2 regions of the Rhodoferax sp. ZS1R25 genome follow, and region 2 is predicted to be linked to the other one. Evidence: predicted binding sites of a transcription regulator. Region 2 holds the regulator's gene; the other holds the start of a gene.
What was found. Region 2 encodes HrcA, which represses chaperone genes, less so after heat shock. Its sites were predicted from a motif close to TTAGCACTCNNNNNNNNNGAGTGCTAA; they were not measured.

Region 1: a site for HrcA is predicted at 2,775-2,801, ahead of rpoH (RNA polymerase sigma factor RpoH). Genes of this name have one in related genera too.

What each region holds. Positions count from the first base shown of each region.
Region 1 is NZ_JBWMAZ010000001.1:1,169,493-1,185,623, reverse strand. It holds gene AC097R_RS05645 (LacI family DNA-binding transcriptional regulator) at 1-153, opposite strand, end outside; gene AC097R_RS05640 (bifunctional diguanylate cyclase/phosphodiesterase) at 403-2,622, shown strand; gene rpoH (RNA polymerase sigma factor RpoH) at 2,833-3,774, shown strand; gene AC097R_RS05630 (Bug family tripartite tricarboxylate transporter substrate binding protein) at 3,872-4,864, shown strand; gene AC097R_RS05625 (Crp/Fnr family transcriptional regulator) at 4,918-5,649, opposite strand; gene AC097R_RS05620 (SCO family protein) at 5,766-6,377, opposite strand; gene cyoE (heme o synthase) at 6,385-7,281, opposite strand; gene AC097R_RS05610 (COX15/CtaA family protein) at 7,278-8,405, opposite strand; gene AC097R_RS05605 (hypothetical protein) at 8,424-9,113, opposite strand; gene AC097R_RS05600 (SURF1 family protein) at 9,106-9,846, opposite strand; gene AC097R_RS05595 (twin transmembrane helix small protein) at 9,862-10,083, shown strand; gene AC097R_RS05590 (cytochrome c oxidase subunit 3) at 10,162-11,043, opposite strand; gene AC097R_RS05585 (DUF2970 domain-containing protein) at 11,097-11,303, opposite strand; gene AC097R_RS05580 (cytochrome c oxidase assembly protein) at 11,303-11,899, opposite strand; gene AC097R_RS05575 (cytochrome oxidase small assembly protein) at 11,903-12,016, opposite strand; gene ctaD (cytochrome c oxidase subunit I) at 12,020-13,636, opposite strand; gene coxB (cytochrome c oxidase subunit II) at 13,679-14,863, opposite strand; gene AC097R_RS05560 (DUF2244 domain-containing protein) at 14,920-15,396, opposite strand; gene AC097R_RS05555 (class I SAM-dependent methyltransferase) at 15,540-16,131, opposite strand, start outside.
Region 2 is NZ_JBWMAZ010000003.1:32,774-48,904, reverse strand. It holds gene mutY (A/G-specific adenine glycosylase) at 1-885, shown strand, start outside; gene rapZ (RNase adapter RapZ) at 877-1,752, opposite strand; gene recN (DNA repair protein RecN) at 1,752-3,401, opposite strand; gene AC097R_RS18060 (NAD kinase) at 3,405-4,301, opposite strand; gene hrcA (heat-inducible transcriptional repressor HrcA) at 4,341-5,345, shown strand; gene AC097R_RS18050 (hypothetical protein) at 5,437-6,507, opposite strand; tRNA gene AC097R_RS18045 (tRNA-Ile) at 6,685-6,761, shown strand; gene AC097R_RS18040 (AsmA family protein) at 6,973-9,045, shown strand; gene AC097R_RS18035 (cysteine hydrolase family protein) at 9,122-9,928, opposite strand; gene AC097R_RS18030 (MerR family transcriptional regulator) at 9,943-10,416, opposite strand; gene AC097R_RS18025 (SCP2 sterol-binding domain-containing protein) at 10,406-10,702, opposite strand; gene AC097R_RS18020 (acyl-CoA carboxylase subunit beta) at 10,858-12,468, shown strand; gene AC097R_RS18015 (acyl-CoA dehydrogenase family protein) at 12,502-13,668, shown strand; gene AC097R_RS18010 (hypothetical protein) at 14,084-15,133, shown strand; gene AC097R_RS18005 (helix-turn-helix domain-containing protein) at 15,190-15,645, shown strand.

The DNA.
Region 1 (16,131 bases), on a different contig from region 2:
GGGTGTGCCAAGGTCAGCGACAGCTTGCATCACTTTCTTTGTGGTCTCGGCGTTCACTCCTGGGCGGCCGTTCAACACGCGATCAACCGTGGCCGTGCCAACCCCAGCGCGACGCGCAATGTCAGGAATGGTGATGGGCGATGAGTTGGTCATGGAAAGCTGGCGATGGTATGGCGCAAATGTTTCAGCTTAAAGTCGAGCAATTAATTCAATCAATCTGCGAAAGGCACTGCGATACATCATATCTCCAAGTTGCACACTTTTGAGATCAGACCCATCGATCAATCACGGATCAGTGAAGACTAGGTGAAAACACTGATTGATTTAAATTTTATTTAAATCAATATAAATGCCATACTACATCAACCTATTCGATGGGGAGTTCTGCATTGGAGTGACATCATGGTCAATATTTCACTTTGGGTAGTGCTGTGTACGATGATGGGAGTGGTTTTGGTATGCGCACAATTCTGGATCCAATGGCGCGAATTGCACTCCAAACTTGGCGGTTCGGTGCAAGAGTTGAATCGCCACATCGTCCGCTTGGGCCGAGGGGATTTCTCCGGTGCAATTGCGGTCCCCCCCCGGGGCAGGCACAGCATCATGGCTGGCCTGTCTCAGGCTCAAATCAAGCTCAGCACCATTGATGCGCAGCGCAAGGACGCCGAGAGTCGAAGCCAACGCTTGACACAACTCTACGCGGCACTGAGCCAGTGCAACCAGGCAATTGTGCGCTGCAGCAACGAAATGGAATTATTCGGCAAAGTCTGTGAATTGGTCGTATGCCATGGCGGAATGAAAATGGCATGGATCGGCGCACTCAACCATGACGATCACCAGTTGGAGCCCGTTGCAGCATATGGCGCGGGCATGGAGTACTTGCAAGGCCTCCATATATCTGTAGAGGCCAATGACCCGTCATCGCACGGTCCTACCGGCACGGCATTTCGGGAGAATCGCCCCGTATGGTGCCAAGACTTTCAACATGACCCTACCACGGCACCATGGCATACGAGAGGTGCCAAGTTTGGCTGGGGAGCGGGGGCAGCATTGCCGCTTCAACGCACCAAGGGCAGCGCAATGGTTATGACCATGTATGCAGAGGCACCCAACGCCTTCGATAAGGAGGCCTGCGCTTTATTGCAGGAGATGGCCCTTGACATTGACTATGCCGTTACGGTTTTGGATCAAAAAGAGCTCCATAGACAGGCTCAGGAGCGGATTCAGTATCTCGGTCGCTTCGATGCGCTGACGGGGCTCCCCAATCGCACAGAGTGGGAGGCCCAAGCGAGCCAAGCTATTTCCTTGGTACGTCGTCAGCCAGTTCCACTAACAGTCATGTTTCTGGACCTGGACCACTTCAAGGACATTAATGACTCACTCGGCCACTGCGCTGGCGACGCATTGCTGATAGAGGTGGCCAGTCGACTACGCTTGGCTCTTCGCCGGGAGGACACGGTTTCACGCTTTGGCGGGGACGAATTTGTGTTTCTGTTGCGCGGACTAGACGCTTCGGCCGCCTCCAAGGTGGCTCAGCACCTGCTGAACGTCATCTCCGCACCGTTTTTGATTGAACATTGCGAGCTCAACATCACCGGCTCCATCGGAATTTCTATGTTTCCTGGCGATGGCGAGGATGTCTCTACACTGTGCAAAAGAGCCGACACGGCCATGTACCGGGCCAAAAAGAATGGCCGCCAGGACTATTGTTTCTTTACGACGGAGATGCAGGCACGCGCCGCACGCAACTTAAAGATAGTGAACGCACTACGCCATGCCTTGGATCATGACCAGTTGTCTCTGCACTATCAGGCACAAGTCTCACTGGCAACCGGTTGCGTTGTTGGGGCCGAAGCACTATTGCGTTGGAAACATCCCGAGTTGGGCAATGTATCACCTGCCGAATTCATCCCCGCTGCGGAAGAAAGTGGGCTGATAGTACCTATTGGGGAGTGGGTGCTACGGCAAGCCGTACGCCACGCCAACATCTGGCGCGTCAAAGGCCTCCCGACCATGGTTATCGCGGTGAATCTTTCCGCGGTTCAGTTTCGCCACCACGACATGCAAAACTTGGTCACAAAGATACTCTCAGAAGAGGATTTTCGGCCAGATTGCCTGGAGTTGGAGCTGACTGAGAGCGTTGCCATGCACGACCCACAAAGCGCTATTGCGCTCATGAATGATTTGCACCAACGAGGCATACGCATGTCTATTGACGATTTCGGCACGGGCTACTCTTCATTGAGTTATCTGAAAAAGTTCAAAGTTTGCAAACTGAAGATCGATCAATCCTTTGTGCGGGATATCGATACCGATGCAGAGGACCGGGCCATCGTCAAAGCAATCATCCAGATGGCCGGGAATTTGGGTATTCACACCATTGCAGAGGGCGTGGAGACAGCCGAGCAGTTGGCCTTCCTGCGCGAAAATGGATGCATCGAGATACAGGGCTACTTGGTCAACAAACCATTGCCCGCGGATGCATTCGAGGCATTTGTGCTGCGCTCTGTCACAACTTCAAACGCATTCTTTGCAGAAAAACAATCCGCAACTAGCTCCTTGCGTCCCACACAAACTAAGCAGGTTCGATTGCTGGAACGGGAGATCGAAGACTTCTTTTGATTAAAGGGCCGAGTGTGGTTCCACACTCGGCGATGAAATTGCTTCACTGAATTTGCGACAACTCGCGGCAGCCTCAAAGCTGTTCAACTGCCCCGCTACACAAACCACAGGCGCCAACATCCTTTTTCTATCCAGGACATTGAACTAAGCAATTAGCACTCACTCATAGAGAGTGCTAATATTTGTGATACGAACACAAGGAGGTTCTGAATGTCCGCTTTGCTTGCTACCCCCCACACCGCTCTGGCCGTGGCCAATCCGTGGTCGCTGGTGCCGCCGCTGGGGAACTTGGACGCCTATATTTCCGCCGCCAACCGCCTGCCCATGCTCACGCTGGAAGAAGAGCAGGAGTTTGCCCGCAAGTTCAAGAATGACAACGACCTTGAGGCTGCCGGTAAGTTAGTGCTCTCTCACTTGCGCCTGGTGGTGTCCGTATCCCGCCAATACCTGGGCTACGGCCTGCCCCACGGCGACCTGATCCAGGAAGGCAATGTGGGCCTGATGAAAGCCGTCAAGCGCTTTGACCCTGACCAGGGCGTGCGCCTGGTGAGCTACGCGCTGCACTGGATCAAGGCCGAGATCCACGAGTACATCCTGAAGAACTGGCGCATGGTCAAGGTGGCGACCACCAAGGCTCAGCGCAAGCTATTCTTCAACCTGCGCTCCATGAAGCAACGCTTCAAGAGCGACGATGCAGCCGCCGACCTGGGCACGCACCGCGACACGATGAACCCTGAGCAGATCAACGCCATGGCGCGTGAGCTCAACGTGAAGCCGGAAGAAGTCATTGAGATGGAAACCCGGCTGTCGGGCGGCGATGTGCTGTTGGACCCCTCGCCCTCCGACGACGGCGAAGACGCGTTTGGCCCCATCGCTTACCTGACCGACACCAACCACGAGCCTGTGGCCATGATCGAGGCACGTCAGCGCGACGTGCTGGCAACCGATGGCATTGCCACCGCGCTGAACAGCCTGGACGAGCGCAGCCGCCGTATTGTGGAAGAGCGCTGGCTCAAGGTGAATGACGACAACTCGGGCGGCATGACGCTGCACGACCTGGCCGCCGAATACGGCGTGAGCGCTGAGCGCATTCGCCAGATCGAGGTGGCAGCCATGAAGAAAATGAAGACTGCCCTGGCCGAATACGCCTGAGCACACCGCGGCGACACTTCGTGTCACGCGCTTGGTACACAATGCCCCCTGCCGGCTTCGGCCACAGGGGGCATTTTTCCGACTGGAGACTTTTTTCATGCGACGCAACGCCGCCAAGATTGCTACACTTTTTGTAGCTGCCTGCGCAATATCCACGGGGGCTATCGCCCAAAAAGACACTGAAACCACTGCACCATGGCCAAACCGGCCGCTGCGCATCATCGTGGGCTTCCCGGGCGGCTCGTCGCCGGACCTGACCGCCCGCGCCTTTGCCGACCCCCTCTCGAGGGCACTGGGCCAGCCTGTGATTGTGGAAAACAAGGTGGGGGCGGCTGGCAACATCGCGGCCGACTACGTGGCCAAGGCCACGGACGACCACACCATCGGCCTGATGATCAACGGCAACATGACGATTGCCAAGCTGCTGAACCCCAAGCTGCCCTACGACCCGCTCAAAGACCTGCAGCCCATCAGCCTGATTGGTGTCTCACCCTTGGTGCTGGTGGCGCCCTTGAATGCGCCTGGCAGCAATGCTGCCGAGTTTCTGGCGGCGGCACGCAAGTCGGGGGACAAGTGGAACTACGGCACACCCGGCGTGGGCACCGTGGGCCACCTGGGCATGGAACTGCTCAAGACCAAGACGAAGATGGCACCCCTGCATGTGCCCTACGCGGGCTACCCGCAGGTGGCTACGGCCCTGATTGCGGGTGACCTACAGCTCAGCCTGCTACCGCCCGCGCTGGCCAATGCGCAGATCAAGGCCGGCAAGCTCAAGGCCATTGGTGTGACCGCCAGTGTGCGCAGTCCGCTGGCGCCAGAGATTCCCAGCCTGTCGGAGGCGGGGGTGAAAGACTTCAATCTGGAGATCTGGAATGCTGTGGCTGCCCCCCACCACCTGCCCAAGCGCGAGGCGGTACGGCTGGCCAGCCTGTTCAGCGAGATTGCCCGCTCACCCGAGATGCGGCAAAAGCTGTTCCAACAAGGCTGGACGGTGCTGGGCACGTCGGCCGAAGGCCTGAGCAACCGCGTGAAGGCCGACACGGCCTTGCTGGGTGGCATCATCACCAGCCAAAAGATCACGATCGATTGAACTTACGCCGACAGACGCTTGCTTCATCGCCGGGCGGTCCGCTATTTCCGTGTTTATGCCGCCAGGGGCATGGGCAGCAAGCGGCGGTATTCTTTTTTGGCCGAGGCATAGCACTCGCAGGTCTGCTTTTCCAGGCGATTGCGGTCCAGCACGACGATGTGGCCGCGGTGGTAGCGAATCAGCCCGGCTTCCTGCAGTTTGTGGGCCGCGATGGTGATACCTTCGCGGCGCACGCCCAGCAGGTTGGCGGCCAGCTCGTGGGTCATGTTCATCTCGTCGGAATCCGACCGGTCCAGCCCCAGCAGCAGGCGGCGGCAAAGTTGCTGGTCAATCGAGTGGTAGCGGTTGCAGACCGCCGTTTGCGCTACCTGCCCTAGCACCGCCTGGGCGTAGCGCAGCATGAGCTTAGCAATGGCGCCGGAGCGCTCTACTTCGCTTTTGAAAAAGACGGCGCTCAGGCGCAGCGCCCTGCCCGCGCTTTGCACCACGGCCTCGCTGGGCGCCGAGCCCCCACCTAGCAGCAGGGACACCCCCACCACGCCATCGTTGCCCACCACCGCCACTTCGGCGGAGGCGCCCTCCTGCGTCAGGTACACCAGGGAGGCAATCGCAGTGGTCGGAAAGTACACATATTCGGGCGTGCTGCCTGCGGCGCAGAGCACCTGGTTCAAGGTCAGCTCCACCGGCTCCAGCTGAGCGCGCCAACGGTCAGAGTCGGCCTGGGGCAAGGCAGCCAATAGCTGGTTTTGCTGTATGTCGCCGAAATAGCGGTAGGTAGGTTGCATGAGGCTCTCCCTGTGTGGATGAATGCCTCTATGGTCTCGAATTCGGGTTACTACCGATATCAGTGGGGGCCGCTTGCTGAGGTCGGTCTAGTCCTACAAAGTACGGTACTGCGCATTCAGGATGTCTGCTTGAACAGCTGGGCGATGTCCGCCGCCAGCACCTTGGCGCCGCTGCCGTAGCGCGTGAACAGGCGCAGGCGGCCCTGGGTGTCGTACACATAGCTGCCCGCGGAGTGGTCCATGGTGTAGCTGGTGGGGGTCTTGCCGTCCACGCGCTTGTAGTAGACCTTGTAGTCCTTCGCCAGCTCGGCCAGCTTGTCGGGCGTGGTGGTGAGGGCCAAAAAAGTGGGGTCGAAGTTGCCCATGTAGCCCTTGAGCACCTCCGGCGTGTCGCGCGCCGGGTCTACGGTGACAAACAGGCCCTGCAGCCGCTCGCCGTCCTTGCCCAGCAGCTGCTTCACCTCGGCCAGCTCGGCCATGGAGGTGGGGCACACATCGGGGCATTGGGTGTAGCCGAAAAACATGACCACCACCTTGCCCTTGAAGTCCGCCAGGTGGCGCAGCTGGCCGTTATGGTCCGTCAGCGCAAAGTCCTGCGCGTAGGTGGCGCCCGTCACGTCAATGGACGCGAACACGGGCTTTTGCTCGGAACAGGCAGAAAAAAGGCTTGCAGCCCCCACAAGCATTGCGCTGGCAGCTACAAATTTAATAGCACTTCGTTTGTTCATCAGAGGCTCACAACAAGTAATGGTCCAGCAGCAGCGCGGCAAACAGCACGCTGAGGTGGATCAGGGAGAAGCGGAAGGTGGCGCGCGACAGTTCGTCCGAATAGCTGCGCAGCAAGCGCACCGCGTACCAGCAAAAGCCCAGGCTCAACACCACGGCCACCACCAGGTACAGCCACGAGCTCATGCCGTACACAAACGGCAGCAGGCAGGCCGCCAGCAGCATGAAGGTGTAGAGCAGAATTTGCAGGCGCGTGAACTCGCTGCCGTGGGTCACAGGCAGCATGGGCAGGCCGGACTTGCGGTAGTCCTCCACCCGGTACAGCGCCAGCGCCCAGAAGTGCGGCGGTGTCCACAGAAAGATGATGAGGAACAGGATGAGCGCCTCGGGGCCCACATCACCCGTCATAGCAGCCCAACCCAGCACCGGCGGCATGGCGCCCGAGGCACCGCCGATCACGATGTTCTGCGGCGTCAGCGGCTTGAGGATCACTGTGTAGACCACGGCGTAGCCCACAAAGGTCGCAAAGGTCAGCCACATGGTCAACGGATTAACCCAGACGTACAGCAGCACCGAGCCCGCAATGCACAGCGCGGCCGAGAAGATCAGGGTCTGCGTGTCGCTCAGCTCACCGCGCGCCGTGGGCCGCCAGGCGGTGCGCTTCATCTTCGCGTCAATGCCTTTTTCCACAATGCAGTTGAAGGCCGCGGCCGCACCGGCCACCAGGTAGATGCCCAGGCAGGCCACAGCCGCCAGGCCGATTTGCGGGAAGGTGGGCACGCCGGGCACGGCCAGCACCATGCCGATCAACGCGCAGAACACGATGAGCTGAATCACCCGAGGTTTGGTCAGCGCATGGAACTGGCGCAGCACCGACGGGGCAGTGGGAGAAACGTTGGCAGTCATTCAGAAATTCCAGTTGAAGAGGGCGTGGCCGCCCGGGTGCGTATCCACACCAGCGTGACCAGCAGGGCACCAGCGCCCCCGGTGTGCATCACGGCGGCCAGCAGCGGCCAGCCCAGCACCACATTGCTCAAACCCGTGGCGAGCTGCAACAGCAGCAAACAACCCAGCCAGCGCGCGGGGCGCTGCAGCGGGGGCACGCCGCGCAGCCGCAAGGCCAAACCACCCAACACCAGCACCGTAGCCCCCGCCAACAGGCGGTGCGCCCAGTGGATGGCCGTCAGCGCTTGAAAGCTGATGGGCGTGCCGTCTTGCGACAGACCCAGCGGGCGCCACAGCGTGAAGCCGCCCGCAAAGTCCATGCGGGGCCACCAGCTGTTCTGGCATTGGGGAAATTCGGTGCAGGCCAGCACCGCATAGTTGGTGCTGACCCAGGCGCCCGAGGCAGCCTGCAGTACCAGCATGGCCAGCGCCACCTTGGCAGCCAGCGCCACCCACGGCGGCACCCGTCCGGGCACGGCAGCACTGCCGCGCGCCACCTGCAAGGTCAACAAGGCCAGCAGCACATAGGCGCCCAGCAAGTGCAGGCTCACGATGGCGGGGAACAACTTCATGGTCACGGTGAGCGCACCAAACGCGCCCTGCACGCACACCCACACCAGCGTGAGCGTGGGCAGCCAGGGATTGGGCGTGGCCCACGCGGGGCGCTTGCGGCCCAGCCAGGCGGTCAGCGCCAGCACCAGAATCAAGCCCCCCACGCCCGTGGCCAGGTAGCGGTGCACCATCTCGATCCAGGCTTTGCTGTGCGTCACCGGGCCGGTAGGCATGGCCTCCTGGGCGCTGGCAATGTCGGCATGCGCACCCAGCGGGCTGGCGCTGCCGTAGCAGCCCGGCCAGTCCGGGCAGCCCAGGCCGCTGTCGGTCAGGCGGGTAAACGCGCCAAACAGGACCAGGTCGAATGTGAGGAACAAGGTGATGATGGTGAGGGCCTGAAAGCGCCCCACCGCAGGACCAGAACTGCCGCGGCCGTGGCGCAACACCACCCACAGCAGCGGGCCCGAGGCCAGCAAGGCCCCCACCAGCAGCACACGCAGCAGGGGCGAGAGATCGTACAAAGAAGCTTGCATGCGGGGCTCAGAGGGCCTTCAGCGGCCGGCTTTGTCCCACGACGCGGCAGCGCGCAGCAGGCGGTCCATGTCGCGCTTGGCTTGAGGGGCGGTTTCGGGCGTCAGGTTGGGTGGGAAGCGCATCATCAGGTTGCCGATGGGGTCGACCAAATACAGGTGCTCCTGCAGTTGGGCACCGTCTTGTGGGGGCAGCCATTGGGTCAGCGCGTCAGCGGGCAGGCGCAGCACGGTGGCTCCCTGCAAGGCGGGTCGCAGGGCCTCGGGCACAGGGGCTGCGTCGCTGATCAGCCAGACCCAGTCCACACGGTCTTTTTCCTTGCCCAGGGTTTCACGCAGCTGGCGCTGCAGGTACAGGCGCTGGGCGCAGGCGTCATCGCAGGCCGCGCCCGCCACGCTGATGAACAACCACTGGCCCTTGAGGTCGCGCAGGTTCACGGGCTTGCCGTCCAGGGCCGTACCCACCACATCGGGCAAGGGGCGCTGGGGCTCGACCAGGGCGCCAAAGTTGCGGCGTCCTTCGGGGCGCACCACGTAGTAGGTGAAGTACGAGGCCACCACGGGCGCGGCACACACCAGCATCACCAGCAGCATCTTCCAGCGGCCCAGGCGGGTGCGCACCACGGCCTGGGTCAACCCCTGGTCGGCCAGCGGCATGGAGTGCACAGTCATCCCCAGTGGGTGGTCGTCTTGGGGGTTGGCGCTAGACATGGGAATCCTTGATCACTTGAAAATACGGTCGAATTTGAAACCAGGCAAACAGCACCACGATCAGCAAAGCCAGCGCAAACCATTGCGCCGCGTAGCCATAGTGCTTGTCCACACCCAGGTTGATGGCAGGCCAGTCGCGCAGCAGCCCTTCGCTGGCCGCGCCGGTCTGCTGCAACGTGATATCGGTGCGCAGTGGCAGGCCGGTCTCGGTGCGGAACTGGTCCAGGTCGAGATTTTGCCGGATTGCGCCCAGTGCAGGCGCGCCGGGCTCGTAAAGCTTGGAAGGTGGGGGGGCAATGCGCCCATGGACCTCCACCGTCCCCACAGGGGTCGACAACGCGGGGAGTTGGGTGCGGTCCTCGAAGTTGCGCGGCAACCAGCCACGCTGCACCATGACCACGGTGTCCGAACCCGCCAACCGCAACGGCGTGAGTGCAAAGAAACCCACGCGCGCCTGCATCTGCCGGTTGTCCAAAAATACCGTGTGCTGCGGCAGCCAGGTACCGGCGAGCACCGCCGAACGGTGCACCAAGGCCTGCACCTGCGGGCCTGGGGCTGCCGCCAGCAACTCGGCGGCTGGCAGTGGCGCCAAGGCGCCCTGCTGCTCGATGGAAGCCGCCAAGGCCTCCTTTTGTGCGGCCCGGTCCAGCTGCCAGCGGCCCAGCGACACGGTCACGCCCACCCCCAGCAAGGCCGCCAGACCCACCAGCAGCAAACGGCTGCGCGCACTCATCCGATAATCCTGTTCATGACCTACCTCGTAATCTTGGCGTTCGTCGCCATTCTGGGCAGCCTGGCCACAGCGCTGTACTTCATGCTGCGCGGAGGCAAAACCGCCACCTCCAAGTCCCGCGGCATGGCCCGCGCACTGGCGTTCCGCGTGGGATTTTCCATTCTGCTGTTTGTCTGCATTCTGGTGGCCTGGCAACTGGGCTACATCCACCCCACCGGTATTCCACCGGGCCGGTGAGCCGCAAGCCCCCTCCCCCGCAGACCTCCATTAAAAAAGGCACCGCATGCGGTGCCTTTTTGTTGTGCCGTTGGCGGCTTAAAACCAGTACACCAGGATGTACAAGCCCAACCACACCACGTCCACAAAGTGCCAGTACCAGGCAGCGCCTTCAAACCCGAAATGCTTTTCGGGGGTGAAGTGCCCCTTTTGCAGGCGCAGGGTGATGAACAACAGCATCAACATGCCCACGAACACGTGGAAACCGTGGAAGCCGGTCAGCATGAAGAAAGTGGAGCCGAACACGCCGGAGCTCAACTTCAGGTTCAGCTCGGTGTAGGCCTCGTGGTACTCATAGCCTTGCAGGCACAGGAACAACACACCCAGCAGCACGGTCACCCACATGAAGCGGATGGTCTTGCTGCGGTTGCCGTCGATCAGCGCATGGTGGGCAATCGTCAGCGTCACGCCAGAAGACAGCAGCAGCGCGGTGTTGATGGTGGGAATGGGCCAAGGACCCATCGTGGCAAACGACTCGACGATGCCGCCAGGGGAAGCGGTAGCACCGGCCGCGAGGCTGGGCCACACGGCCTTGAAGTCAGGCCACAGCAGCGCATTGTCCAGGCTGCCAAGGGCAGGCACCGAGTGCGAGCGAGCCCACCACAGCGCAGTGAAGAAGGCACCGAAGAACATCACTTCAGAGAAGATGAACCAGCTCATGCTCCAGCGGAAGGAGATGTCGATCTTGCGACCGTACTGACCGCCTTCGCTTTCGCTGATCGCCTCACTAAACCATTGGTACAACACCGCCAGCCACCAGACCAAGCCCAGCGCCAAGGAGTACTTGCCCCAGTCCGCGCCATTGACCCATTGGCCTGCGCCCAGAATCACAAAGAACAGTCCGGCTGCCGCCATGACCGGGTGACGCGAAGGACCCGGTACAAAGTAGTACGGCGTGCCACCATGTGTTGTAGAACTCATTTTTGCTCCATTCCTTCTCTAATCCAAATCTCTGAAATCGGGTGGGACCTCACTCAGGAGGCCACCGCCCATTTCGCCAAACTGATCAAAATCACGACCAGCAGCAAGGCGCCAACGATGCCCACCACCACCACGTGCATGGGGTTGACCTTGGCCAGGTCATCGCGGTAGCCCTTGTTGCTGCGAATACCCAAAAAAGACCATGCCACCAGCTTCACACTGTGAAGAAACGAGGCCTTGGCGGGCACCTTCGGCGCCATCACGAACCTGCGCTTTCCAGCACCGGCACCTTCACACTGGCCACGGGCGCCGCGGGCGTTTTACCACCCACTTCGAAAAAGGTGTACGACAGCGTGATGGTGCTCACGTCCTTGGACAACTTCGGGTCAATCACAAACACCACGGGCCAGGCCTTCTTCTCACCGGGTTCCAGCGTGTACTGGTTGAAGCAGAAGCACTCCAGCTTGTTGAAGTGTGCAGAGGCTTGCAGCGGCGCATAGCTGGGAATAGCCTGGGCCGACATGCGGCGGTTCTGAATATTCTGAAACTCGTACATCACCGTGGTGATTTCACCGGGGTGCACCTGCACCGAGCGCTGCGCGGGCTTGAAATCCCAGGGGCCACGCGAGTTCGCATCGAACTCCACCGTGATGGTGCGCGAGGTATCCACCTGCGTATTCACCACATTGGCCTTTTGCCCCGACACCACCTGCTCGCCCAAGGCAAGGATGTTGATGCCGGTCATTTCACAAATACTCTTGTAAATCGGCACCAGCGCGTAACCGAAGGCGAACATGCCAACGGTGATCACCGCCAGCTTGCCCACCATCCGGGAGTTTTCGCGCTTCAGACCCATGGTTTATCGGCTCAGCACAATCATCTTGGCCATGAAGCCAATGAAGAACACCGCTGCCACCGAGGCCAGAATCAGGCCCAGGCGCACATTGGCTTTCTTTTGCTCAGGCGTTGCCATGGCTTATCCGATCACCTTGGTGGCGGTAGCGTCCAGCTTGGGCGGGTTCTCAAAGGTGTGGAACGGTGCGGGCGATGGCACTTCCCATTCCAGACCTTCAGCAGCTTCCCAAGGCTTCTGGGCAGCTTTTTCGCCCTTACCCAACATGATGGGCAGCACTACGAACAGGAAGAAGTAAACCTGTGCCAGACCGAAGGCGAATGCGCCCACCGATGCGACGGCGTTGAAGTCGGCGAACTGCATGGGGTAGTCGGCGTAGCGACGGGGCATGCCGGCCAGACCCAAGAAGTGCATGGGGAAGAACGTCACGTTGAACGCGATCAGCGACCACCAGAAGTGGATCTTGCCGCGGGTTTCGTTGTACATCACACCGGTCCACTTGGGCGACCAGTAGTAGAAGCCAGCGAACATGGCGTACAGCGAACCGGCCACCAGCACATAGTGGAAGTGGGCCACCACGTAGTAAGTGTCCTGCAGTTGGATGTCGATGGGCGCCATCGCCAGGATCAGACCGGTGAAGCCACCCATGGTGAACACGAAGATAAAGCCCACAGCGAACAGCATGGGGGTTTCAAACGTCATGGAGCCTTGCCACATGGTGGCGATCCAGTTGAAGATCTTCACGGCGGTCGGCACAGCAATCAACATCGTGGCGTACATGAAGAACAGCTGGCCTGTCACCGGCATGCCGGTGGTGAACATGTGGTGGGCCCACACGATGAAGGACAGGATGGCGATGGAAGACGTCGCGTACACCATGGAGGCGTAGCCGAACAGCTTCTTGCGGGCAAAGGCAGGAACGATCTGGCTCACGATGCCGAAGGCCGGCAAGATCATGATGTACACCTCGGGGTGGCCGAAGAACCAGAAGATGTGTTGGTACATCACCGGGTCGCCGCCGCCAGCGGGGTTGAAGAAGCTGGTGCCAAAGTGGCGGTCCGTCAGCGTCATGGTGATCGCGCCAGCCAGCACGGGCATCACGGCGATCAGCAAGTAGGCAGTGATGAGCCAGGTCCAGGCGAACATGGGCATCTTCATCAGCGTCATGCCGGGAGCGCGCATGTTCAGGATGGTCACGATGATGTTGATCGAACCCATGATGGAAGAAGCACCCAGGATGTGCATGGCAAAAATGCCGGCGTCCATGGAGGGGCCCATCTGCAGGGTCAGCGGTGCGTACAGCGTCCAGCCGGCAGCGGGTGCGCCACCGGGCATGAAGAACGAGCCCACCAGCATCAGCGCCGCGGGAATCATCAGCCAGAAGCTGAAGTTGTTCATGCGCGCAAAGGCCATGTCGGATGCGCCGATTTGCAGCGGGATCATCCAGTTTGCAAAGCCCACGAAGCCCGGCATGATCGCGCCGAACACCATGATCAGACCGTGCATGGTGGTCAGCGAATTGAAGAGCTCGGGATTCACCAATTGCAGACCGGGCTGGAACAGCTCGGCGCGGATCAGCAGGGCCAAAATGCCGCCGATGATCAGCATCGTGAAGCTGAACAGCAGGTACAGGGTACCGATGTCTTTGTGGTTGGTCGCAAACACCCAGCGCTGCCAGCCCGTGGGGGCGTGGTGGTGGTCGTCATGGGCGTGGTCGTGATGGTCTAGTACGGCGCTCATTCTGCTGTCCTTCTCAATTCTCTTCGTTCAGTCTGGGGAACATTACTTGCGCAATGCCAACACGTCGGCTGGCTGCACCAGTTGACCCGTCTTGTTGGACCAGTTGTTCTTGGTGTAGCTGATGACCGCAGCGATATCGGTGTCGCTCAAAGCCTTCCAGGAAGGCATGGCACCGTTGTTTTGGCCATGCAGCAAAACCGCGATTTGCTTGCTCTTGTCAGCATCGAGCACCACGGCAGCACCGTCCAGGGGTTTGACCGGGCCAGCGCCCTTGCCGTTGGCCTGGTGGCAGGCTGCGCAGTTTTGTGCGTAGACTTTTTCGCCGCGCTTGGTGATGTCGTCCAGTGTCCAGACCTTGGTGGGGTCATCAGCCTTGGCTGCCAGCTTCTTCTGCTCCACAGCCACCCAGGCCGAGTAGTCTTCTGCCGACAGCACCTTCACGTGGATGGGCATGTAGGCGTGTTCTTTGCCGCACAGCTCGGCGCACTGGCCGTAGTAGTCACCCACTTTTTCAGCACGGAACCAGGTGTCGCGCACGAAGCCGGGAATCGCATCCTGCTTGATACCGAAGGCCGGCACCATGAAGGCGTGGATCACGTCGTTGGCGGTGGTGATGATGCGGACTTTCTTGTCCACGGGCACAACCAGCGGGAAATCCACCTTCAGCAGGTAGTTGTCAACCGACTCGCCCTTTTTGGGGCCGCCTGCATCGGACATGGCGCGCTGGTCGCTGTCCAGGGTGGAGACAAAGCCAATACCTTCGCCTTCGCCCTTGAGGTAGTCATAGCCCCATTTCCACTGCATGCCGGTGGCCTTGATGGTCAGGTCGGCGTTGGTGGTGTCTTTCATGGCAACCACCACCTTGGTGGCGGGCAGGGCCATCAGGATCACGATGACGAAGGGGACGATGGTCCAGATGATTTCAACGGTCACCGACTCATGGAACGTGGCCGCCTTGTAGCCTTGCGACTTGCGGTGCTTCCAGATGGAATAGAACATCACCGAAAACACGGCCACGAAGATGACCGAGCACATGATGAGCATGAACCAGTGCAGCCATTGCTGCTCGCGAGCGATGTTGGTAACCGCGGGCGCCAGGTTCAGCTGGTTCACAGCCGGCCCACCAGGCAAATCATTCACGGCATGCGCCAGGGTGAATGCTGCAGTGCCAGCCCATGCACCTGCTGCCAGCAGCAGTGAAGCCAATTTGTTCAATATGCTCTTCATCGTGTTCACTTTTCTAAGCCCCAAAATTACCAAATGCGCAGACCGCGCATGCCCCATCAGGCGGCACGCAAGGCAAGCCGGATTTCACGGGCCAGCAGCGGTCGCAGCTCTGGCCGGATGAAACGCCCTACCTGGATGGTTCTACCCCGCCCAGACAACTCGATCAATGATCCGTCCCCCGCACGCGGCTCCACCCTGACCCAATCTCTCTGAAATTCGGCGCGCTCGAGCCTGCCAGCATTTTCCAATTCGACGACTAGCTGCCCCTCCTGCAAGGAGATGCGCTCGCCGTCGGTGGCATGCCGGGCATAGACCACGAACGCTATTCCCACTGCCACCAGTTCAAGTGATGCAAAGGGCATCACCAGTGTTGCGCCCTGGGACCAGAAAAGCATTCCGATACCCAAAGAAACTACACACAGTGACACATACAGCCAGGCCAGTTGGACAGGCGAAACCGAACAGTTGCGCCTGAGAAACCACTGAACGTGCCGCCCTTGTACCGTCGCAAAGCGAAAAACTAGATTCGTCATGCGTCTTGCCCGAAATGGACCAGCCATTCACAGGCGAGTCGAGACTGCAGGGGAAATGCCGTTACCTCTATTACCCCGCATTGTAGTCCAGACGGCCTCTGAATCTGCCCCAAAAAGGCAAAACTGCGGCCCCGGATCGTCGCTCAGGCGCCCGTTTTGGCGCCCGTTGGGCCGTGCTTGAGAACGGATCGCATCTGTTCCAGCGACACCGTGGTCTCGGGCTGCACCTTGAGCCGAGGTCGGGGTTTGAAGGCATGGCCGTAGACGATTTCGAAGGTCACCTGCAGCCGCCCATCGCCCGCGGATGTGGCCAGCCCCTGTGACAGTGCGGCGTGCAAACGCGCCAGCCACGCGCGCGAACGCAGGCCGGCAAACCGCTGCGGATGCAGATTGCGCCCCAGGCCGCGCAGCTCGACCAGCAAGCTCTGCGGCGTGGAGTAGGTCAGCGTGATGCGCTCCATGTCCATCACCGGCTCGGCAAAGCCTGCATGGACCAGCATGTCGCCCCAGTCGTGCATGTCGGTGAATTCATGGCCGGGCACGGGCCAGCCCATGCGCGCGTACACCGCATGCAACTCGCGCAGCGTGTCGGGCCCCAGACAGGAGAACATGGCAAAACCATCGACCGCCAGCAGGCGGTGCCACTCGCCGATGAGGGCTTCCGGGTCGGCGGCGGTGTGCAGCGCCATATTCGCCCACAGCATCTGCACCGGCTGCGCGGGCGCGGCAAAGTGC
Region 2 (16,131 bases):
AAATTTCTGGAGCGCTGCCCCACGGTGGCTGATCTGGCTGCTGCCAGCAGCGACGAGGTCATGGGCCTGTGGAGCGGCCTGGGCTACTACAGCCGGGCGCGCAACCTGCACCGCTGCGCGCAGCTGGTGGTGGAGCTGCATGGTGGCCAGTTCCCGCGCGACGCCGCCACGTTGGCCACGCTACCGGGCATAGGCCGGTCTACCGCGGCGGCCATTGCCTCGCTGTGCTTTGGCGAGCGTGTGGCGATTCTGGATGCGAACGTGAAGCGCGTGGTCACCCGCGTGCTGGGCTTTGACGCGGACCTGGCGTCTTCTGCCAACGAGAAGCAGCTGTGGGATGCCGCCACCGGCCTGCTGCCCGCCGCCCAACATGCGGCGGCCGACATGCCGCGCTACACGCAGGGCATGATGGATCTGGGTGCCACCGTGTGCAGCCCCAAAAAACCCAGCTGCCTGCTCTGCCCCGTGCTGAGCCACTGCGCCGCCGCCAAGGCGGGCGACCCCGAGCGCTACCCCGTGCGCACCCGCAAGCTCAAGCGCAGCAGCCAAAGCCTGTGGCTGTTGTGGGTGCAGCGGGCGGATGGTGCGGTGTGGCTGGCCAAGCGACCCACGCCCGGTGTGTGGGCGGGGCTGCAATGCTTTCCGCTGTTTGACAGCGAAGATGCCTTGCGGGCGGCGCTACCAGCGCAGACGGCCAAGGGTGTGGAGATGTTGCCAGTATTCACCCATGTACTCACGCACAAAGACCTATTTATGCATGCAGCCCGCGTAGACATTGCGCTAGCAGCTATGGATTTAGGAGCGGGCGCCTGGTTCTTGCCGGCGGAGTGGGCCGCGGCGGGCCTGCCCGCGCCAGTGCGCAAGCTGCTGGAAAAATCAGCCTAGACCGGACTGAAGTGCGTCCATCTCGCGGTGGCGCTTGAGCGTGCTCCGCGTGCCGCCAAAGCGTTTGGCCAGCTGCTCCACGAGATAGACCGAGCGATGTTGCCCGCCGGTGCAGCCAATGGCCACGGTCACGTAGCTGCGGTGGTCGCGCACCAGGGCGTCCAGCCAGCTCTCCAGAAACTGGCTGATGTGGTTCAGCATCAGGTCCACATCGGCCTGCGCTTGCAGGAAGTCGATCACCGGCTGGTCGCGCCCGGTCAGGTGCTTCAGCTCGGGGTTGTAGTGGGGGTTGGGCAGCATGCGCACGTCGAACATATAGTCCGCATCCGTCGGCACACCGCGCTTGAAGGCAAATGACTCAAACACCAGCGTGAGCTGCCCGCCGGGGGAGGCGATCAGCTCTTTGACGTAACCCTGCAACTGCGACGGCCGGATGATGCTGGAGTCGATCACATGGGCCTGCTCGCGCAGGTCGGCCAGCAGCTCGCGCTCCAGCTCGATCGCGTCGACCAGGGCACGGCGCTCGTCGCCCGCCGCTTCGACTTTGGACAGTGGGTGCTTGCGCCGTGTCTCGGAATAGCGGCGCACCAGCGTGTCGGTGGTGGCGTCCAGAAACAGCGACTTCACCACCACGCCCAGCTGGCGCAGGGCCTGCAGCTGCTGCGGCACCAGGGGCAGGGACGTGGCGCTGCGCACATCCATGGCGATGGCTACGCGCTGGGCCTGGTGCTTTTGCTCCAGCTCGACAAAGGGCAGCAGCAGCTCGGGCGGCAGGTTGTCCACGCAGTAAAAGCCTGCGTCTTCCAGCGCGTTCAGCGCCACCGATTTGCCGGAGCCGGACATGCCGGTGATCAGCACGATCTCCATTACAGCCCCGCCTGCAGCATTTCCTTGGCATGGGCCAGGGTGGTGCTGGAGAGTTTTTCGCCACCCAGCATGCGGGCAATCTCGCCCACGCGCTGTTCGCCGTGCACGGCCGCCACGGTGCTCAGCGTGGCCTTGCCCTGCAGGGTTTTGGAGACGACCAGGTGGTGGTCCGCGCAGGCGGCCACCTGGGGCAGGTGGGTGACAGCCAACACCTGGCGGTCGGTGCCCAGCTGCTGCATGAGGCGGCCCACGGTCTCGGCCACGGCGCCGCCCACCCCGGAATCCACCTCGTCAAAAATCAGCGTTTGCGCGGTCCCCAGCTGGCTGGTGGTGACCGCAATGGCCAGCGCCATGCGCGACAGCTCGCCGCCGGATGCTACCTTGCCCACGGGGCGCGGCGTGCTGCCGGCGTGGCCCGCGGCCAGAAACTGCACGTCTTCCAGCCCGCTCTGCTGCGGCTGGGCCAGCGGCTCCAGCGCTACCTGAAACTGCCCGCCCTGCATGCCCAGCCCTTGCATGGCCTGGGTGATGCTTTGGGCCAGCAGCGGCGCGGCCTTGGCGCGTTGTTTGGAAATGCTCTTGGCCTCGGCCAAGTAGGCGGCTTGGGCTTTGCGCGCGGCGGCTTGCAGGCCTTCCAGGTCGGCGGCAGCGTCCAGCGCGGTCAGCTCGGTCTTCCACGCGGCCAGCACGTCCACCAGCTCTTCGGGCGGGCGCTTGTAGCGTCGCGCCAGGCTGACCCATAGCGCCATGCGCTGGTCCAGCTCGGCCAAGCGGTCGGGGTCGAGCTCGGTGCGGCGGGCGTAGCTGCGCAGGGTGTGTACTGCGTCTTCCACCTGCGCCAGGCTGGAGGTCAGCGCCTCCACGGGGTCTTTGAATTCGGCTTCCAGATGCGCCTGGGCCTGCAGCAGCTGCAGCGCGGCGTGCAGCGGGCGCAGGGCACTGCTGTCGTCGTCTTCAAGCAGGTTGACGGCGCCTTCAGCCGCGTCCAGCAGGGCCTGGCCGTTGGACAGGCGGCTGTGGCTGGTGTTGAGCTCGTCCCACTCGTGGGGCTGGGGCGCCAGCTTGTCCACCTCGCCAATTTGCCAGGCCAGGCGTTCGCGTTCGCGCTGCAAGGAGTCTTGCGCTTCGGTGGCCTGGGCCAGCGCGGCTTGGGCGTGGCGCCAGGCAGCCCACAGCTGGCTTAGCGTGGCGGTGCTCACCTTGGCGTAGGCGTCCAGCAGGCCGCGCACGGCCTCGGGGCGGGTCAGGCTTTGCCAGGCGTGCTGGCCGTGGATGTCCAGCAGTTGTTCGCCAATGGCGCGCAGCTGCTGGGCGGTGGCAGGGCTGCCATTTACCCAGGCGCGGCTTTTGCCCTGCGTGTCTACCGTGCGGCGCAGCAGCAGGGTGTCGCCGCCTTCAAAGCCGGCGTCATCCAATATGGCTTGTACGCCGGGGGCCGTCTCGAATTCGGCGGACACATCGGTGCGCGCCGCGCCCTCGCGGATCACGCCGGTGTCGGCGCGTGCGCCGGTGACCAGCTGCAGCGCGTCAATCAGGATGGACTTGCCCGCGCCGGTTTCGCCGGTCAGCACCGAGAAGCCGGACTCCAGGTCCAACTCCAGTTCGCTGACGATGACAAAGTCACGCAGGACGATTCGCTTCAAGGCCATGGTTCAGGCCACTCCTTCATTCCAGTGCATTTTCTGGCGCAGGGTGTCAAAGTAGGTCCAGCCCTTGGGGTGCAAAAAGCGCACCCGGTGCTCCGACAGCGTCACCTCGATGCGGTCGCCGTGCATCAGGCTGGCCAGACTCTGCATGTCAAAGTTGGCGCTGGCATCGCGTCCTGCTACGATTTCGATAGCTATCCGCGCAGTGTTGGAGAGGACAATCGGCCTGTTTGACAATGTATGGGGGGCAATCGGCACCATCACCCAGCCGGGAATGGCGGGGTGCAACAGCGGCCCGCCGGCCGACATGGAGTAGGCCGTGGAGCCCGTGGGCGTGGCGATGATCAGGCCGTCGGCCCGCTGGTTGGACACAAAGTTGCCATCCACCTCCACGCGCAACTCCACCATGCCGGATGTCGCGCCGCGGTTCACCACCACATCGTTCATCGCCAGCGCCGAGAACACACAGTGCCCGTCGCGCATCACGCGGGCGTGCATCAGGCTGCGGTCGTCCAGCTCGTAGTGGCCGGCCAGCATGGGCAAGAGGGTGGTTTTGTATTGCTCGAAGCGGATGTCGGTGATGAAGCCCAGCCGCCCCTGGTTGATACCGATCAGCGGCACCTTGTACTGCGCCAGCTGGCGGCCTATGCCCAGCATGGTGCCGTCTCCGCCCACCACCAGCGCCAGGTCGCAGCTGGCGCCAATGCCGGCCACGTCCATGGTGGTGTAGCCCGTCAGATCGGTGTTGGCGGCGGTGTTGGCCTCGATGACGATTTCACAGCCCTGGTCCATCAGGAAATGGGCGATCTCGTCCAGCGACTCGCGCGATGAGGCACCGACGGCGCGGGCCCCCGTGGATTGGTACTTGCCAATGAGCGCGACCTGTCGGAATTTGGACAACATCCGCAAATTAGACACTAAATAGATCACTAGAATGGACCGATGCTCGATGATCGTTCCAAGTTGTTGCTGAAAGCGCTCGTAGAGCGTTACATCGCCGATGGACAGCCCGTTGGCAGCCGCACTTTGTCCAAGGCCTCAGGCCTGGAACTCTCGCCCGCCACCATCCGCAACGTCATGTCGGACCTGGAAGAGCTGGGCCTCATCGTTAGCCCCCACACATCGGCCGGGCGCATTCCCACGGCGCGCGGCTACCGCCTGTTTGTGGACACCATGCTCACCGTGCAGCCCGGCCAGTTCCAGGCGCACAGCCTGGCGCCAGACCAGCCGCAGCGCGTTATCTCCAACGCGGCGAACCTGCTGTCCAACCTGTCGCAGTTTGTGGGCGTGGTCATCTCACCGCGCCGCACGTCCGCCTTTCGCCACATCGAGTTTTTGCGCCTGTCGGAGAAGCGCCTGCTGGTCATCATCGTCTCGCCCGATGGCGATGTGCAAAACCGCGTCATCTACACCGAGGTGGACTACGCCCAAAGCCAGCTGGTGGAGGGCGCCAACTTCTTGAACACCCACTACGCCGGGCTGGAGATTGAAGAGGTGCGCAAGCGCCTGCAAAACGAGGTGGACAGCCTGCGCGGCGAGATCGCCACGCTGATGCAGGCCGCCGTGCACGCCAGCTCCGAGGCCATCAATGAGTCGCAGGACGAAGTGGTGATTTCGGGCGAACGCAATCTGTTGTCGGTGTCTGACTTTTCCAGCGACATGGGCCACCTGCGCCGCGCGTTTGACCTGTTTGAACAAAAAGCCCAGCTCATGCGCCTGCTGGACGTGACCGGCCAGGCCGAAGGTGTGCGCATCTTCATTGGCGGCGAGAGCCAGGTGGTGCCGTTTGAAGACCTGTCCATCGTCAGCAGCCCCTACGAGGTGGACGGCAAGGTGGTGGGCACGCTGGGCGTCATCGGTCCCACGCGCATGGCCTACGACCGCATGATCCAGATCGTGGACATCACCTCCAAGCTGGTGAGCAACGCGCTGAGCCACCACAAATAGAAATGGTTGCGTGGAATGCGGTCGATGTTGAATACCTGTAAGTCAGCGTACTCTCAAGTTAGACCAATCTGATCGTTTGTTCATGAACTTCTCACGCCTTCATGGCTTTAACCATATTGGTTAATTGTTCAAGCCCGTCAAAAGTGGATGGGAGTTTTTCGTCACTTGACACGATTCCGGAAAAAATGACGTTCTCAAACTTTGAGAGGGCATCGCCGTTGCTTTTTTTCAGCTTCTCTGAATAGTCTCCGTAGCTTTGAATGAAGCGGCAGAGTGTCTTTCGAAGTTCGATTTGGAGCAATTGCGATCTTGCCGCCTCAGAGTTGCGCAACACGATTTTGAAGAAATAGATTAATAGGACCGTAAACGAGAGTGCAGGAATAGCACCTGCAATGAGGCCCCATTTCAGTTCTTCAAGTCGGTCAAAGTTGGAATAAAAAATTGCCAACTCAATTATCAGAGGGAGTAGTGCAAATGATCCAAATATGACAAGCCACTTTCGTAGCGAGTTGATTTCATTAACTTTTGCTTTGGACAGATCATCAAAACCTTGATGTAAGCCTACAAAGTTGAACCCCGTCGTATATTGGCGCAATGAATCTTCGAGTTGCTTTGCTGCGCCCTCTTGAAGAGCCAACTTTTTGTCCCAGTCGGTTACTTGTGCACTGATTCTTTGAGAAAATTTTTCCAAACTCTGAAGATTCTGGAGAACGTCGCTTCCCAGCAAGTGTTTGGTTATGGCAATAGGCATTTCCTGCCTTGCAAAGTCGATGTCCTGGCGCACGCTTTGTGAAAACTTATCGCGATTCTCCAGAACATAAGTTTGGAAACGGCGAAGCTCCATGGAAAGAGCATTCTTAATAGATAGATCGAATTCGACTAAGAATCTGTACAGGCACCCAAGAAATTCATCAATCAACTCTTGGGTCGTCTCTCCGGAAACGACTTTCGAAAGTAGAGCCTGAAGGTGATTGCCTATCCAAGAGATATTCACTTGGCATTGTTCATCGAATTGCTGTGCATTGGAAAGAACGATCGCCAGTACTTCATTTAGGCGAGCATTTCTTGGGTTCGCCTCTCCACCATCGAAGACTCGTAGCTTCGACATCAGAAGCTCCATATCAGTCCTGATATCCGAATTTTGGAAAAAAGTGACGCTCATTTTTTGTCTCCCCCGTGTTTGTATTTGACACATACAAGTGTTCAAAAAGCTTGGAATGCATTTTTAGTCTGTATGCCAGATCAATTGTAGGAACTCATCGGATGGTGCAGTGAAGATGCGTCCCTTGACCGCATCTCAGATATCACTCCGGCGCCCGCTACAATTCCCGGTTCGGTTGGGGCGTTAGCTCAGTTGGTTAGAGCAGAGGACTCATAATCCTTTGGTCCACGGTTCAAGTCCGTGACGCCCTACCATTCAATGAATGCATCAAGCCCGTAGTTCGCAAGAACTGCGGGCTTTTTCGTTGGCGTGTTCCATCTCAAATGTAGAGTTCAGTTTCTTGTCGTCCATGCGCCTCACTGCCATGTCTATTCCTGATTGGTATGCGGATGTAAGCGGCCTGCGGCACCACCTAACGCGCCTCTAGAATGGACTTTTCCGGTTTAACTTGGATCAGGGATTTTCATGAAAATGCTTCGTTTGGTCGGTATCGGCGTGGCCGCGCTGTTGGGTGTGTTGGTGTTGGCTGTGGGCGTGCTCTACGCCCTGTTTGACGGCGACAAGATCAAGGCCGAGATCAGCCGCACGGTGCTGGAACAAAAGCAGCGCACGCTGGTGATTGCGGGCCAGCCCAAGCTCTCCATCTGGCCCAACGTGGGCATTCAGCTGAACGGCGTGACGCTGTCCGAGCATGCCAGCAAGACCGAATTTGCCGCTCTGGATTCGGCCCGCATCTCGGTGGCGCTGATGCCGCTGCTGAGCAAGCAGGTGCAAGTGAGCGCGCTGGAGGTGGATGGCCTGAAGCTCACGCTGGTGAAGAAGAAAGACGGCACGCTGAACATTGCCGACCTGCTGGGCGAGCCCGCCGTGCCGGAGGTTGGCAAGCCCGCAGAACCCGCCAAGCCTGCCGAGCCCCTGCAGATTGATATTTCCAGCATCCGCATTGCCAACGCCCAGCTCACCTGGCGCGATGAGAAGGCGGGCACCAGCGCCACGCTGTCGAACCTCAGCCTGTCCACTGGCCAGGTGCTTGCTGACACGGGCAAGAAGACCGCCGCCGTGGACAAACTCAGCCTGTCGGCCAAAGGCCAGAGTGGCACCGATGCCTTTGCGCTGACGCTGGACGCGCCCAAGCTGAGCCTGTCGCCCGAGAAATCGGGTGGCGAGGCCATCACGCTGTCTGCCACGCTGCAGGGTGCGGACCGCAATGCAGTGTTGAACCTGGTGTTGAACGGCGTGGAGGGCAATGCCGATGCGTTGAAGATTGCCAGCCTGGCGCTGAAGCTGGATGCTAAGGCGGGCGACGCGGCCATCAAGGGCCAGCTCAGCTCCCCCGTCGCGGTGAACGTGGCCGGGCAAAGCGTGGTGCTGGCCAAGCTGGCTGGTGGCCTGGACGTGGTGCACCCCGGCATGCCCATGAAGAGCCTGACCCTGCCCATCAGCGGCAGCCTGAAGGTGGACGCGCTGCAGCAGACTGCGGCGCTGGAACTGGCCACACAGTTTGACGAATCCAAAATCATGACCAGCGTGAAGGTGGCCAAGTTTGCACCGCTGGTGCTGGCGTTTGACCTGGACGTGGACAAGCTCAACGTGGATAAATACCTGCCACCCAAGCCCGCTGCCACCACGGCACCTGCCAAAGAAGCTGCTGCGGCCAAAGAGGCGCCCATCGACCTGAGCGCGCTCAAGGGCCATACGGTGAATGGCGCCATCCGCATTGGCGCGCTGCAGGTGTCCAACCTGAAGCTGGAGAAGATCAACGCCAAGCTGGCGCTGGCCGGTGGCAAGCTGGATGTGGCGCCCTTGTCGCTGAACCTGTACGAGGGCAGCACCAGCGGCAGCCTGTCGGTCAACGCCAATGGCAATGCAGTGGCCATCAAGCAGGCCCTGGTGGGCGTGAGCATCAACCCGCTGATGAAAGACTTGGTGGCCAAGGACCTGCTGGAAGGCAAGGGCAATGTGACGCTGGATATCACCACCCAGGGCAGCACGGTCACGGCGATGAAGAAGGCGTTGGGCGGCAGCGCGTCGCTGGCGCTGAAAGACGGTGCCATCAAAGGCATCAACCTGGCGCAAAGCCTGCGCGACCTGAAAGCCAAGCTGGGCCAGGCCGACAGCACGCAGGCCGCCAATGCCAACCAGAAGACTGATTTTTCGGAGTTGACCGGCTCCTTCAAGATCGCCAACGGCGTGGCGCACAACGACGACTTGGCGATGAAGTCCCCCTTCATCCGCCTGGGCGGCGCGGGCGACATTGATGTGGGCGCAGGCCAGATGAACTACGTGGCCAAGGCCACAGTGGTGGCCAGCGGCGAAGGGCAGGGTGGCAAAGACCTGGGCCAGCTAAAGGGCCTGACCGTGCCCGTGCGCGTCAGCGGACCGTTTGAAGCCCTGAGCTACAAGATCGAATACGGCGCCATGCTGGAGGACGCCACCAAGGCCAAGGTGGAAGAGAAGAAGCAGGAGATCAAGACCAAGGCCGAAGAGGCCGTGAAGGACAAGGCCAAGGACTTGTTCAAGGGCTTGCTGGGCAAGTAAGCTGCCCGCTGGATTGCGCAGCGTGCTCCTGTTTTAGGAGCTGCTTGCGCAATGTTTACGGGGGCTAGAGGCTGATTTACCTAAAAGTTGCGCCGGCTTGCGCGCTGGCCATGGTCTCTGCACCCCAGACGCGGGCACGTTGCACAAAGGCCTCCTGGTCTGCTTCGAATCCGGTGACCGGGCTCATGCAGTCCGTCAGCAAAACCACGCGGGGGCGTGGTGCGGTGGTGCTGTTCAGGTAGCGGGCCAGCTGGTCAAAACTGGAGGCCACGCAGTGGCTGCCGGCCTCCCCAGCGATGAATAGCACATCCACCCCGCGGGTCAACTCTGCGGCCAGCGCGCTGTTGAACTGCGTTGACGGCACGGCCTCGTTGGGGGCATCGGCCTCAAAGACGCCGAAGTGTTCGGTCAGAGGGTATTCGCCCTTCAGCACCTTGCGCACCGCGCGCTGCCGGGTGAATTCCCACTGGGCCAGTTGGTCGGCCAAGGCACCATAAATGTTGTGGCCCCAGGTGCCGGTCACGCAGTGCACAGGCCAGACCACCAAGCCGGGCCGTCCGGCCTGGGCGAGTTGCGCGAGCATGGTCAGGACTTGCGGTGTGAGGCTTGTATCGCGCGGTGTCATCTGGCCGCTGGCAATATCGGCTGCGGTCACGAAGCTGAAGGGGGCTGGGGAGGCACCATCGGGCGTCTTCCAGAAGGTGGTGCGTTCCACAGCCACGCTGGCATGCGAATCCAGAGTGACGGTAATGCCGTCCAGAGGGTTGACCGCAATGAAGGACACCAGGCGTTGCAAGTCGGCACTGGCACCCTTGACGGGCAGGGCGGCACCGGGGATGTCGCAAAAGTCGTTTTGGGGATCGATGATGAGTAATTTCTTCACGATGCCCATTGTGCTTATTTTTTGCCCGTGCGCTCGCGTTCGGCCAGATGGCCGCGGCAACTGGTGTTGATGACCCGCAGCTCGGCCAGCGTAGCGTCGATCTGGGCGCGTTTTTTCTCCAAGTCGGCAATCTCGGCGTCGGTGCGTTCTATGACGTACTGCAGCTGCTGCACGCGGCCTTCGCCCTGGTCGCCATACAGGTCCAGGTAGCGTTTGATCTCGGACAGCGGTGAGCCTATCGCCTTGGCACGCAGGATGAGGGCCAGGCGCGCGCGGTCGCGCCGCGTGTAGACGCGGGCGCCGTTGATGCGGCGTGGGCTGAGCAGGCCCTTGTCTTCGTAAAAACGCAGCGCGCGCAGCGTGATGCCGAACTCGCGGCACAACTCGGTGATGCCGAAGAGCTCGGCCGTGCCCTCGTCGCGGTGGGAGGCGACAAACGCCTGCGCGTCTGCCACCGCTGTGTCGGTGGCCACCGATTTAAATGACACGTTGCAGGCGCATGGCCACGCCCATGTCGCCGCTGACCTTCAGCTTGCCGGCCATGAAACCGGTGGCGGGCTCCAGGTCGCCGTCCAGCAGGGCCTGCAGGTTTTCCAGCGTGATGCCCACGGTGCAGTCCACGTCGGTGTTGTCGTTGCTCACGCTGTTGGGTGTGCTGGCGCCGTCAATGACGATGACGCCGTCGGCACCCATGTCGAACTTCAGGGTGGCATTGAGGCCGCTGTCGGCGCCCACTTTGGCGCGGATGGCTTCGGTTGCGGAGGCGAGGGACATGGGGTTTCCTTGGGGAGGTTGGACAAAGGGATTCGGGCTGGATGGTATCCGCGCAGCATAACGTAAAGCATAGTGAAAACACCTATACGGTAACTGGTTGACGTTAACGTAACCATGACCTCTAATGCCGTAAGACCTTTGAAGGACCTGTTGCCATGCCCGCTCTCCGCTCCAAGATCAACCCCCGCTCGGCCGGCTTTGCGGCCAACGCCCAGCGCATGGCCGAACTGCTGGCCGAGGTGCAGCGCCTGGAGGGGCTGGTGATTGCCGAGTCCGAGTCCAAGCGCGAGAAGTTCGAGAAGCGCAACCAGCTGCTGCCGCGCGAACGCGTGGCCCGCCTGCTGGACCGCGGCACACCCTTCCTGGAGCTGAGCCGCTTGGCCGGCTTGAACATGCACGACGACGACGGCAAGAAGGCCGTGCTGGGAGGCGGCTCCATCGTCGGCATTGGCGTGGTGGCGGGGCGACGCTGCATCGTCTCCGCCAGCGACAGCGCGGTGAAGGGCGGCACCGTGGCGCCCATGGGCCTGAAAAAGGCGCTGCGTGCGCAAGAGATTGCGCTGGAGAACAAGCTGCCCGTCATCTACCTAGTGGAGAGCGGCGGCGCCAACTTGATGTACCAGGCCGAGATTTTTGTGGAGGGCGGCCGCAGCTTTGCCAACCAGGCCCGCATGTCGGCAGCCGGCATTCCGCAAATTGCGGTGGTGCATGGCTCATCTACCGCGGGCGGTGCGTACTTGCCCGGCCTGTCGGACTATGTGGTGCTGGTGCGTGGGCGCAGCAGCATCTACCTGGCGGGCCCACCACTGGTGAAGGCCGCCATGGGCGAGGACTGCACGGACGATGAGTTGGGCGGTGCCGAGATGCACGCGCAGGTCACCGGCCTGGGAGAGTACCTGACCGAGGACGACGCGCACGCCATCGCCACGACGCGCGAGCTCATGGACAAGCTGAACTGGGACACCACACCCGCTGCCGCGCCGTTTGCTGCGCCGTTGTTTGACGAGCAGGAGTTGATGGGCATCGTCCCCGCCGACGAGCGCGAACCCTACGATGTGCGCGAGGTGATCGCGCGCCTGGTGGATGGCTCGGACTTTCTCGAATTCAAGGCCAGCTACGCCCCCGAAATGCTGTGCGGCCACGCGCGCATCGAGGGGCGGCTGGTCGGCATTCTGGGCAACAACGGCCCCATCCAGCCTGCGGGCTCCACCAAGGCCGCGCAGTTCATTCAGCTGTGCGACCAGAGCGGCACGCCACTGATCTTTTTGCAGAACACCACGGGCTATATGGTGGGCTCGGTGGCTGAGCGCAGCGGCGCCATCAAGCACGGCAGCAAGATGATCCAGGCCGTGGCCAACGCCCGCTGCCCGAAGTTCACCGTGGTGCTGGGTGGCTCCTTTGGTGCGGGCAACTACGGCATGTGCGGCCGCGGATTTGACCCGCGCTTTATCTTCAGCTGGCCCACGGCGCGCACCGCGGTGATGGGCGGCGCGCAGGCCGCCAAGGTGATGGACATCGTGAACCGCGCCAAGCTGGAGCGCGTGGGTAGCGAGGTGAACGAGGACGCGCTCAAGGCCATGTCCGACGGCTTGCGCCTGCGGCTGGACAAAGAGAGTGCGGCGCTGTTTGGCACGGCCCGCCTGTGGGACGACGGAATCATCGACCCGCGCGACACGCGCCGCCTGCTGGGCCTGTGCCTGGCGCTGGCCGCCGAGGCCGAGCAGCGCACGCTACGCGCCAACACCTTTGGCGTGGCACGCCTCTGATTGCAAACCATAACAACGACCCGGGAAGACACCATGAAATTCACGCCTGAACACACGCAGATCTCCGACACCGTGCGCAAGTTTGTTGCCAACGAGATCAACCCCTTCACTGCCGAGTGGGAGAAGGCCGGCATCTTCCCCGCGCACGAACTGTTCAAAAAGATGGGCGACCTGGGTCTGCTGGGCATCAAGTACCCGACCGAGTTCGGCGGCATGGGGCTGGACTTCAGCTACTCCATGGTGGCGGCGGAAGCGCTGGGCGACTGCAATGTGGGCGGCGTGCCCATGGCCATTGGTGTGCAGACCGATATGTGTACGCCGGCGCTGGCACGCTTTGGCAGCGACGAGTTGCGCGCGGCGTATCTGGCCCCTGCCATCGCGGGCGACATGGTGGGCTGCATTGGTGTGAGCGAAGTGGGCGGTGGGTCTGACGTGGCTGCGCTCAAGACCACCGCGCGCAAAGACGGTGGTGACTACGTCATCAACGGCTCCAAGATGTGGATCACCAACGGCATGCAGGCCGACTGGTGCTGCCTGCTGGCTAACACCAGCGAAGGCGCGGTGCACAAGAACAAGTCGCTCATCATCGTGCCCATGGATGCGCCCGGCATCACGCGCCAGAAGATCGAGAAGATCGGCATGCACAGCAGCGACACCGCGCAGCTGTTTTTTGACAACGTGCGTGTGCCGCAGCGCAACCTCATCGGCCAGGAGGGCATGGGCTTCACGCTGCAGATGCTGCAGTTCCAGGAAGAGCGCCTGTATGGCGCGGCCGGCAGCCTGCGCTCGCTGGACAACCTGATCGACCAGACCATTGCCTACACCCGCGAACGCAAGACCTTTGGCCAGCCGATTCTGAACAACCAAGTGGTGCACTTCCGCCTGGCCGAGCTGCGCACCGAGGTGGAGTGCTTGCGCGCGCTGACCTACCGCGCGGTGGAGTCGTATGTGAGCGGCAAGGACGTGACCAAGCTGGCGTCCATGGCCAAGCTCAAGGCCGGGCGCCTGTCGCGTGAAGTGGCGGATTCGTGTTTGCAATACTGGGGCGGTATGGGCTTCACGGCCGACAACCCCATCTCGCAGGCCTACCGCGACAGCCGCCTGATCTCAATTGGCGGCGGTGCCGACGAGATCATGTTGGGCATCATCTGCAAGCTTGACATGGGAATTGATCCTTTTCCAATGCGTACTGGGAATTAATATAAACGGACAAAATATTTCACGTTGAGTCTGTCCAGACATCCTGTTTTAATGGACGACGGAAGAGTCATTGATCACACCTGTGCTTTTGCAAGTTTTTGATTTGATCGAGTAATCCTGAACAGACCGACGAGTGCGTATTACGGTTGACCTGACCACTTATTCCGGGAATCACTGAGCAGTTTGTCGGTATTGACCATTGCCTGGGCTATGCAATGCGCCTGCGTTTGAGGATCTTTGTAGACCAATATCTTCTGCATGAAGGTTTAGTCTGTGTATCTGTTTGATACCTATCCAATCGAAAAGACTGACTCCAAGAGTTGATCAGCGCTCGGTGCAATTCAACCAGTGCGCAGATGCAGACCAATCTGACTTAGCATGCTAAAGTAGCTACTAATCGTTTAGTAGCTACTTTATGAGTATCAAAAATATCACGACTAACCGTGACGTTGACCGCTGGCCAGGACCAGCAGGTGATGTGCTGGTGGAAGTCAAACGCAGTAGCAATGCGCGCGATGTCCGTGATGCCTTCATCGGCTTGGCCTATGCCCTGGATCAGGAACCCGCGAGCAGCCAGGCACTTTGCCTTCTGGGGCGCTCACGACTCACACCTCAAAGGCTGCAGGAAGAAATAAAGCAGTTTCGCAGCATCGTCCGCTCAGACTTAGCCATCCGTATTTCACTGGCTTCCGTCACCGCAGAAGGACGCATGCTGGGTGACATTCCACAGGATTGCCCCTCCCTACGGTCGTACCTCACTAAGCGCACTCGCCTTGAGCTCCATGCTGGTGGAGAACGGGTCAGTCGCGAAGCCATCAAGGCCCACCTGGTGCACCTATGGATCAACGGCCAAGGGCCCCTGTCTCAGGCCCAACTCAGCAGGGAGACCAAGGCCAGTGCACCCACTGTGGCGGCCGCATTGCGTGAATTGGAGCAGCAAAACTTGCTGCATGCCACTCCTGCTGGAGTGGCGCTCCGCGAGCCCAGCTGGGAAGCTTGGAAGCGCCTAGTAGATGCTTATGGTGCTAAGCGCACAACTATCAGGTACACCGACCCCAGCAGGCTGCCCTATCCACCTTGGGAGATGGTCAAGCGTCTTCACAAGCTTCAGAGCCGAGGCATAGCAACCTCAGTGGCAGTTGGCGGCGTGGTCGGCGCTACGCATTACGACCCGGACTTCGATCTGACTGCTCCGCCGCGGGTGGATCTGTGTGTGTATGACGGGGACACCGACTTTATGCAGAAGCTTGATGCGGGACTTGTGGTGACCACAGACCTGAAAGCGAAGGCCATTGTCGTTGTGCATCAGATCCAGAGCGATTTCGGCTGTGTAACCGATCCCAATGGGCTGAGGATTGCTTCCCCCATGGACTGCCTGGCGGATGTTCTGGAGTTTGGTTTGACGGCGCAGGCGAAGGAGCTGGCCATGTTTTTCGCTCGACAAGCAAAGTCTACGAGTCCATAGCCAACCACTGCCGCATTTTCTTATTCAACCAAGTTTCATGGGCTACCATCTTCTGTATGAGCTCATTGATCAACTCCCTCAAGTCTGAAATTGCCCGCGTCGCCCGCAAGGAACTCAAGGAGGAGTTGCTGGCCCTGCGCAAGGCCACCACGGCCCACCGATTCGAAATCGCGGCACTCAAACGGCAAGTCAAGTCCCTAGCCTCGGCACTCAAAGCCAGCACCAAGGCAACCCGTGCGAGCAGCAAAGACGCAGCGGCAGATGAGCCCGCTACCCGTGGCACACGCGGCATCCGCTTCAGTGCGGAGCGCCTGGCCGACCTGCGAGCCAAGTTCGGCATCACCCAGGCGCAGATGGCAACACTGCTGGGCGTGTCCTACCTGTCGGTGCATAAATGGGAAGCCGGGGCTGCCAAGCCGCGTGCCGCCCAGCTGCAGAAGATTGCCGCGGTGATGAAGATGGGCAAGCGAGAAATCCAGAAGACGCTGCATGGTGAGACTGGCTCGCCCTAGGAAAAGCACCCGCCTATGTCTTGGACGACATCTTTAGGCAAGAACGGTCTCTGCCAACTTCCTCCAGCCAGCAAGTTCAAAGTGGGGCAGCGAGTGTATTTTTCTTTCTCTCGGAGTTCTGAAGGCCTAATGATCAGCGACAAGCCAGTACGCACATTCCAGGGGCGGATTTTCTCTAGCAGGGTAAAACTTCTGTCCAAGCCATACAGAGATGCCTTGAAACAGCGGAAACACTGAGACCAGTAAAAACGACTGTCTGACTCCGTTTTTGCCTGTTATTTGCGCAGAAAGTGCCGTTTCTTACTGCAGCTATGGCCATGAAGTCTTGCTGGATTGAGTCCAGTCCAGACTTTTACTCGGAACGTTTGGTGACCGCAGCAGACGTGGAGTATCAAGTGTTGCTTATGGCTGGCCAGCTCGCCCTAGCGGGATACAGTTTGGCGCTGGCTACATCTGGATTGGCCTTTCGAGCTTTGAGACGTCATG